2 regions of the Phormidesmis sp. 146-20 genome follow, and region 2 is predicted to be linked to the other one. Evidence: riboswitches for the same ligand, from Rfam matches in the RefSeq annotation. Region 2 holds a riboswitch; the other holds the start of a gene.

Region 1 (4,655 bases), on a different contig from region 2:
CTTGGGTAGTGACTGAGAAAATTCCGGCAAGGGATTCGATCGCCAGATTGGACTCGATGAATCGCTGCTGAATAAGTCTAATCCACTCGTCTGATTCAATATTTGCAGTATCAGAAATAGCAACAGCAACCGTAGCGGAATGGTAGACTAGATGGTTTTGAGAACTGTAGATAGATTGCTCTGTGATTTGAATCGTTAATGCTCCAGATGGCTCGATCGGTAACGCACTTTGACTCAGCCAGGGAGCCGTTCCTTCTAGCTTGACGGTTGCACCAGATAATAGATCTGACATAAAAGATTTGGCGTGTTCTGGATTCGACAAACGATAGCCAGAAGGCGGATTTTCTAACACTAAACCAAACCGAACTTCTCCCGTTGTGGTAATCGCTGGACGAACGGATAGAGCGTCTGCAATCTTTCGCGCCAGGTCATTCACACCATTCAATCCGCCTAATAAGGGAACGACTGCACTGCCATCTTCGGCGATCGCTAATACGGGCGGTTCGGCACGCTTGTCGGAGAGTAGGGGAGCCAGTGTTCTGATCAAAATTCCGGCGGCACACAGACCCACGATCGGCGTTCCTTGACAAAACAATTCTCGTAGAGTGTCCCCAAACTGGTCAAAGTGAACGTCTACGTCTGTGGTTCGTCCCACTAATCCGTAGAGTTTGGCTCCCGGTAACGCCGTCATTAATTTTCGGGCAACCGGGACACTTTGCTGACCCAAAATCACCACGGCTACGTTGCTTTTTGTCATAGCTGAACGGTACTCGGCACAAGAATCATTGAGAAATAAGGCACGCGATCGGCATCCACTTTATCCAGGGCGACAATCCGCTGTTCGGCCATTGTGGCTCGTTCGATGTAATGCGCTCTGGACATCAATCCTACTCTTTTCAAAACATCCCGAACTTTGGCAAAATGTCTGCTTAATTTAATGATAGCGGCCGCATCAGCATTCACTAACTGAGCTGCTAACACGTCACTCGATAAAGTGGCAGGCAACACGCTAAAAATATCATTGCGATAACTGAGGGGAATCCCGATCGCAGACGCACAAGCCATCGGAGAAGACACACCGGGAACTACTTCCGTTTCATACAAGTGAGCAAAGCGTGTGAACAGATACATGAATGATCCATAGAATAGCGGATCGCCTTCACACAAAACAACAACATCGTGACCTGCGGCTAAATGATCGGCGATCGGACTCACAGCCTGGTCATAGAGCGGTTTTGCTTCATAGGGGTCGAGGGCGCGGGGAAAGTGAAACGGTACTTCGATCTGGCGATCGTTGAGATAGCCTGCGACAATCGATCGAGCAACACTGGCGTGATTATCTGCGGATTGGTACGCTACGACGGAAGCTGATTTCAGCAAGCGATAGGCCTTGAGCGTCAGCAATTCTGGATCGCCAGGCCCTACGCCAATACCATAAAGCCGTCCTTTTGAGTTCGTCACACTTCTTCCTCCATTGCCAACGCATTCACGGCTGCGGCTGCCATTGCACTTCCGCCTCGTCGTCCCAAAAGGGTGATAAAAGGAACGCCTCGACTATGGGCCGCCAGGGCTGCTTTTGATTCGGCTGCTCCCACAAATCCGACGGGAAAGCCTAGAATCAAGGCGGGTTTTGGCACTCCTTCGTCTAACATCTCTAGTAATCGAAAAAGTGCAGTAGGAGCATTCCCGATCGCCACGACTGAGCCTTCCAGTTGCGATCGCCAGAGTTCTAAAGCGGCCGCCGAGCGCGTGTTGTTGACTTTTTGCGCCAGCATTGGCACTTGTGGATCGTTGAGTGTGCAAATTATGGAATTGTTGGCGGGAAGTCTGCGTCGTGTCACGCCTTCAGCGACCATGCGGGCATCACAGAGAATGGAGGCTCCTGCTTGAAGGGCGGATCGTCCAGCTTGTACTGCGTCGGCAGAGTAGGCTAAATCTTCTACCAAGTCGGTCATGCCGCAAGCGTGGATCAATCGAACGGCGATCGTCTCAAAATCAGGGGGCAAATTGGCTAAATTGGCTTCCGATCGAATCATGGCAAAAGAGTTTCGATAAATTTCGTTGCCGTCTCGGATGTAGTCGGTCATAAAAGGGAGGAAGGAGGAGGGAGGAGGGAAGTTGGTTAAAGAGGTTGGTTAAAGAAGTGTTGAAGCTGCGGAAGGGTGTAGCGCTGAGTGAATTCTCGAAAGGAATCTGAATTTTCGCGTTTTAATTGGTAGGTTTTTAACATGTTCTCAATGAGCGGGGAAAGATGTTCAGGTGGAATGTTTGAGTAAAGGATTTGACCGAATTTTGTATGATCTTCAGCGTTGTCTCGAATGTAAATATCATAGACGGCAGCGTTATCGTCGGTTTCTATTCCTAGTAACGTAATGTCACTTTCAGTATGTTGGGCACAGGATTTTTCGCAACCGCTAAAGTGTAGATTAATCGGTCGATCGAGTGTAACTTTTCCTTGCAAATCTTCGACTAACGCGATCGCATCTTGCTTAGTTTCTGTCGCCGAAGACACGCAGCCAGCCTTACCCGAACAGGCGACGATCGCACCCCAAAAACTTCTTTCTGACCAGTCTAGTCCCAACGCTTTTATCCCTCGGTGGAGTTGGGGAAGCGATTGCTCTCGGATTCCTGGAATCAGCACATTTTGCCAGGGCGTTAAGCGCAGTTCACCTGATCCAAATTGCTTCGATAGGTTAGCTAATCCTTTTAATTGAACTGCTTCTAATCGTCCCAGAGGCAGCACAAGTCCGACATAAAATAGTCCTGGTTGACGTTGAGCGTGAATTCCTAAATGCTGATAGGAAGGGGAAGATTTCTTTAATTTCGCCTCACAATCCTGAAACTTAAACGGCAAGCGCTGTTCTACTTTTTGTAGGTAAGATTCAACCCCAAACTCATGTAGAACGTCTCTCAATCGAGGCTTACGGCGATTAATTAGAGGGGTTAGATCGCAATAGACTTCAGTCAGCGCCAGTAAAGTTGGCAGAACCTGATCAGGTTGAATTGCTACACCCACATCTAGCGGTGAGGTTCCCCGGTCTCCCAAACTAAGGGCGAGATGAAACTGATTTTTAACCGCAGAAAAGGCAATATCGTTGGGTCGATCGCGCACCGAAACCGCTTCACCACCGTCAAAACAAACGCTAAATTTAGCCGATAAAATGGCAAATTCTGGATGAGCAATCATGGTTTGATTCCATTCAGAAACTAAAGGACGCACGTCGATCGTTGCCTGTCGATCGCTGCCCGCAGTCGGACTGCTCATAATGTTGCGAAGGGCATCCACTTCGGCAATCGGAGAAGCCAGCCCAAGGGTTTGTAACTGCGTCAATGCCTCTGGCGAAATCTTGCTCTCACGGATTTGCACATTCGCTCGATTGGTCACATCCACAAAGCCGCCACCAAACTGATCTGCGAGATTGGCGATCGCTTCACACTGCTCAACATTGAGAACGCCGCCTGGAATCCGCAAGCGTGACAAAACGCCATCTGCGGCCGATGTGGCATAAAATAACCCTGGACAGGCAGTAAATTGGGACGATATCACTGAAACTCCTTCTCCGTGCGACGCAGAGAATCTCAAACAACATGCCTGATGACATTCCTAGAGTTGGCATTCTGACTTGGGCTTGCCCATTACAGTTGCGGCACAGTATCGGAATCTCACCGAACTTTCCCAACCCTAAGCTTCAGTAACTTAGCATGAGAACGGATCGAGAATCCTGCATCCTTAACGTTTTGTCGGATTGAAGGCGATGAGTTTGGACTTGGAGAAAAAGTGGCTGTCTGTGGTGGGAATTGGCGAAGACGGGCTGGCTGGATTGTCTGCGATCGCTCGTTCTCTCGTCGATCATGCAGAAATTTTGGTAGGGGGCGATCGTCATTTGGCGATGATTCCAGACGATCGGCGCGAGAAAATTGTTTGGGCGACTCCAATTCATCATTCTGTAGAAGAAATCATGCAGCGACGGGGACAGGCGATCTGTGTTTTGGCGAGTGGCGATCCGATGTGCTACGGCATTGGGGTGATGCTGACGCGCAAAATTCCTCTGGCAGAAATGACGATCGTTCCTGCTCCATCGACTTTTAGCCTGGCCTGTTCTCGTCTGGGATGGTCGCTGACTGAAGTTGAAACGCTGAGTCTGTGCAGTCGTCCGCTTGCGTTGCTGAATGCGTATCTCTATCCCGGTGCAAAGCTGCTAGTCTTGAGCGAAGGCAAACAAACGCCCGCGATCGTCGCCCGTCTACTCACCGAAAAAGGCTTTGGAAACAGTTCTCTCACCGTTTTAGAGCGTTTGGGCGGCGCGAGAGAACGCATCCTTCAAAGCATCGCTTCCGACTGGAATCAGACCGAATTAGACGACTTGAGCGCGATCGCCATTCAATGTGTCGCTGATTCTAAAGCCGTTCCGCGCGCGCGAATTCCTGGACTACCGGATAACGCTTACCACCACGACGGACAATTGACCAAGCGAGAAGTTCGGGCGATCACCCTTTCAGCCCTCGCCCCCTTACCTGGCCAGCTTTTATGGGATGTTGGGGCTGGCTGTGGCTCGATCGCCATCGAATGGATGAGAAGTCACCCCCGCTGTCGGGCCATTGCGATCGAACGCTCCCGTACACACTACATTGCTGACAACGCCAACGCATTAGGA
Region 2 (4,655 bases):
GAACCAGGAGCCGCTTTATAGTTCCGCAGGCTAACACTTCACGGCAGCGGACGGACGAAAGCCAATGGTGCTGAGTTTGAGGTTATCTGCCGCCGCTGCGTTTTGCCGTTAGCTGGCTAAGTTTAGGGGTAGAGGGCGGTAAATCAATAATTCGACAATTGCATGGGGTGCGATCGCAGTGCCATATCCAACTTTCAATGACTGCGGATGGTGGTTGATACTAATAATGTGTTTGAAAGTTCCACCAAACAGGGCGGTGCTTCAGTGATTTTTGTGAATCGTTATTCATATCGAAGCACTTCTAAAATGCGGTTTCGCAACGGTTCAACAATTCTCTCTTGTAGTGATTTAGGTTCTTGAGACAAGGCTTCTGTCACCTGCTCTAAAACCTTAAATACTAGAGGAATTTCTAATTGAAGCTGGTTGAGAGTGTCGCGTTGAGCAAATACATGCTGAGGCGTTCCTTCTAAAATGAGTTGCCCTTTGTTGAGGATAAAAATCCAGTCGGCCCAACAGTAGGCTAAATCTAAATCGTGAGTGGCCATGACGATCGTCGTTCCCCTTTGGTGAATCTGACGTAGTTTTGCCATCAGATCGCGGGTTTGACGTGGATCGAGGTAGGCCGTTGGCTCATCTAACAGCAATAGCTCTGGCTCAAGCACCATGACATCGGCGAGAGAAACGCGCTTTTTTTGCCCCAAACTTAAGTGATGAACGGGACGGGCGGCCAGTTCAGTAAGGTTGAAAGCGGCGATCGCATCCCCAACTTTTTGGATCACGTCTGCATCTGGCAAACCTAAATTACACAACCCATACGAGATATCTTCTTCAACAGTAGAGGCCACTAGCTGCTGTTCGGGATCTTGAAAAACTAGCCCGACTTTTTGACGAAGATTGAGCAGAGAGGAGCGACCCCTTGCGGGTAACTCGAAGCGATCGTAGCGAAGCGGTGAACCTTGCCAATGAATTCGTCCTTTTTGGGGTTTGTAGAGTCCGTTTGCTAAGAGAAACAGCGTGGTTTTGCCGCAGCCATTTTGACCAATTAAGGCACAGCGTTTGCCTGACGGAATGCGTAATGTGAGATTCTCAAGGGCGGGTTGATCACTACCAGGATAGGTGTAGCCAACTTGCTCAAATAGAAGCATAGTGCCATCCCGTGAGCGCGACTAAAATGACACACCCTAACAATGCTTCAAAGCTGTAACGTTTGGAGGGATAATAACGCCGCGAGTGACATACCCGAAACTCTCCAGTAAAGCCACGGGATTCTAACGCGAGAGAGCCTTGACGATAGTTTTCTAAGGTACGACGAAGGAGTTGCCCAACTAGCAGTCCCAGACTTTTGATCCAGAGTTTTCGAGTATGGTAGCCGTTGCGCGATCGCTGCGCCATCCAAATCTCATTCGCCGTGCGTAACAACACAAAGATAAATCTGTACATCAACATCAAGAGATCAACTAATAATACAGGGCACGCAACGCGACGCAGAATGTCTAGAACTTCAGTAAAGGGAATGGTCAACATGACAAAATAAATACAGGCAGTAGAGGCGATCGTTCTCATGCCCAACACACTTACCTGCTGCATTCCTTGATGACTCAGATAAATAAAATGATCGTTCCAAACGAATCCCTGCCACGCATCAGACTGAACCAAAGATAAATTAGATAAGGCAACGCTGCTGACAACAAATGCAGGCAGACTAGTCAACCAAAACCCAATCGGAATGAAAAGCAGCCGCAAATAGATCGAGACCGAAATTCTAGCATAAGCCACAATCCAAATGCTCACCCAAACAGTAATCAGGCTCTGTATGGGAGCAGAAGTGCAATAGGTAATCGACAAAAGCACGATCGCAAACAGCAATTTTTGACTCGGTGGCAAGTGGCGTAGTCGATTGGTGTAAGCGATCGTATCAATTTGCAGGGTCATGTTTGGCAGAATACAGGCTATTGATCATCCTTGCGCTGCTGCGATCGACCTTTGTATAAGCCCAGAATGTAACCTGTGATGCCTGCCCCGATCGCCGCTTGAGCCGCAAATAAGAAAGTTTGCACTTCGGGGCCAGAGTCCTTAATCACAGGCTGAAACCAGGGTTTGTAGTCCGGTCGAATCTCTTGAATTGCAGTTGAATTGTGACCGTCGGTTGCTCCAAACTCTCTGCCCTGGAGAACTAACAAAGGGCCAAGAGATAAAACAACTACGCCGATGAGTAATAGCCAGTTCGATCGTTTATTCATCATTATTGTGGTTCTCTCAATGCTTTCAGGGTTTGCAGTTCTTGTTCTCCATAATGCTGTAGCCAGTTCCAAACTAGTACCGTGAGCAACCCTTCAGTCACGGCTAGGGGAACTTGGGTAATGGCAAAAATACCTGCAAACTTGAGAAATGACGCAATAAAGCCACCTTGCACAGCAGGAAATGCTAATGCAAGTTGTACGGCGGTTACCAGATACGTGATCAAATTTGCCAACGCCGCGGCTAAAAAGATTGCAACCTTTTGATACCCAGTTCGCAATACAAGATGGTAGGTGAAATAGGCCACGTAAGGGCCCACGATCGCCATCGACACCATATTTGCACCCAGCGTTGTCAAGCCCCCATGCGCCAGCAACAACGCCTGAAAGAGCAAGATCAATCCCCCCAGCACAGACATCACGGAAGGGCCAAACAAAATTGCGCCCAATCCGGTGCCCGTCGGGTGAGAGCAGCTACCTGTAACTGAAGGAATTTTCAACGCTGATAAGACAAACGTAAATGCGCCTGACAATGCCAACAAGAGTTTGAGTTCGGGGTTTTGTTGAGTGATGCGGGTGAGCGATCGTAGCCCCAGCAAAAAGAACGGCAACGCCACAGCCCACCAAAAGATCGCCCACCATACAGGCAAAAATCCTTCTGAAATGTGCATCGCGTAAGCGGGACTCGCTGAAGCTAGAAAAAGATAGCAACTTAAGCCAGCCATTAGTCCCAGGCTGACCCATTTTCGATATCGTGTCTTCATCCTGTACCTCGCAGATAAGACGTGTGGTGCGCGATCGGCAGGCATTCTGGCTCAAGAGTAGATTGATGAATGAATCAAAACTCTCTTACAGTTGCGGGACAGCGGTAGAATCACACTACACTTTCCCTGTTTCCTCCGACGGCTGCTCCCCGTCAGAACCGATGCGTGGAATTTAGCATACTGGATCAAAAGCAAATTAGAAAGGAATTTGCCCCGATCGTTACACTGCGGTTTTTGCAACAGTCTGGCTGGCGGTTCAAACCGCGCCTACAAGAACGACTCATAGCAATTTATTCAGTGACAGTCAGGCTAACTTTGGCTTCTCGAAGATCATTAAATGCTGCTGAGGTAAACCGTTTCTAGTTTCCTGATAGATTAATCCGACTTCTGCCATTTCTTTTTTGACTTGTGCTTGCGTCATTTTGTGCAGCGCTTTGATCAAAATTAAAGGATTCTCACCGCGATATTCAACAAGCGCCACTTTTCCTCCGGGTTTTAAGGACTTGACGATCGCCGCCATCATCTCTTGGGGATACTCAAACTCGTGGTACGCATCGACCATCAACGCCACATCAACACTGTTTTCGGGCAGATTGGGATTGGTGACACTGCTCAAAATAGGCTCGACGTTGGCAATGTGTTTTTTGGCTTTGAGGTCGTTGAGAATCTCGATCATTTCGGGCTGAATGTCTACTGCAAACACCTTGCCCTGAGACAGACGAGGCGCAATCCGAAAGCTAAAATAACCCGTCCCTGCACCAATGTCGGCAACCACATCGGTCGGTTTGAGATCGAGGGCAGTGATCACTTTTTGCGGTTGTTCTTCGCCCGATCGTCGGGGACGCTCTAACCAACCCGCACCTTCGTGGCCCATCACCTGAGCAATTTCACGATCGAGATAAAATTTACCAATGCCATCAGAACTATGCTGCAATCGTTCTTCGTACACAGATGTATCGGCTAAAACAACGCTGGGCGCATCGACCCAACAATGCAGCGTGAATAGAACCAGCAATACAACACGCAAAACTTTTTGAATGAACATGAGTACTTTTCTCAAACGACTTGTCAAACAACTTGATAGACAAACCGAAAGGTCGCCCACTCATTGATATCGAGCAGATAACTTTCGATCGCTCCTACCGTCTTCTCAGCATTCTGACTCGCTTGATGCAGGTCTTTGAGAATCGCTTGGGCCACTTCTAAAGGTCGCTCAATAGAGCGAATTCCTGACTGTGAGGGCGACTGCACCAGGCTTTGAGTTTGGCTAAAGGGCACACGGCTACAAATTAGGTGAGTTTCGGCAAGCCCGATCGGACTGCGAACCGTCCATTCCAGCGTCGGCACCGTCAGCACCGTTTTGGGAGAAACCGCCGCCTCATCTGCCCAAATCACAAACGACTGACCGCTATTATCCAACCCCAGCAACACAAAATAAAGCGGCTGATCTCCCTGATTTTCGAGGCGATATTGCAGGGAAGTGCCGATCGCCAGCGTCAAGCGTTTGCCTTCTTGAGCGCCTGCATTGGAAACCATTCCTTGAGAAATACGAGCCGTCTTTTGCTGGATCAAAACCCGCTCTAAAGAAGACTTCTCAATCAATTCTGCTTGAATTCCCAACGTCTGCGATCGCGTATTTACCGTCAGATTCAAC

What was found. A riboswitch is a leader RNA that binds a small molecule or an ion and turns the genes downstream of it on or off. The one in region 2 is predicted to bind cobalamin.
Region 1: linked by a shared signal. The riboswitch ahead of cobG (precorrin-3B synthase) and the one ahead of ACKFKH_RS23780 (energy-coupling factor ABC transporter permease) in region 2 are both predicted to bind cobalamin.

Annotation. Positions count from the first base shown of each region.
Region 1 is NZ_JBJPHT010000025.1:68,805-73,459, forward strand. It holds gene cobJ (precorrin-3B C(17)-methyltransferase) at 1-757, opposite strand, end outside; gene ACKFKH_RS19305 (precorrin-2 C(20)-methyltransferase) at 754-1,461, opposite strand; gene ACKFKH_RS19310 (precorrin-8X methylmutase) at 1,458-2,087, opposite strand; gene cobG (precorrin-3B synthase) at 2,123-3,547, opposite strand; adenosylcobalamin-variant (AdoCbl-variant) riboswitch at 3,604-3,694, opposite strand; gene cbiE (precorrin-6y C5,15-methyltransferase (decarboxylating) subunit CbiE) at 3,756-4,655, shown strand, end outside.
Region 2 is NZ_JBJPHT010000038.1:51,592-56,246, forward strand. It holds gene ACKFKH_RS23765 (energy-coupling factor ABC transporter ATP-binding protein) at 282-1,145, opposite strand; gene cbiQ (cobalt ECF transporter T component CbiQ) at 1,132-1,932, opposite strand; gene ACKFKH_RS23775 (energy-coupling factor ABC transporter substrate-binding protein) at 1,950-2,240, opposite strand; gene ACKFKH_RS23780 (energy-coupling factor ABC transporter permease) at 2,243-3,001, opposite strand; cobalamin riboswitch at 3,021-3,180, opposite strand; gene ACKFKH_RS23785 (class I SAM-dependent methyltransferase) at 3,306-4,046, opposite strand; gene ACKFKH_RS23790 (caspase family protein) at 4,070-4,655, opposite strand, start outside.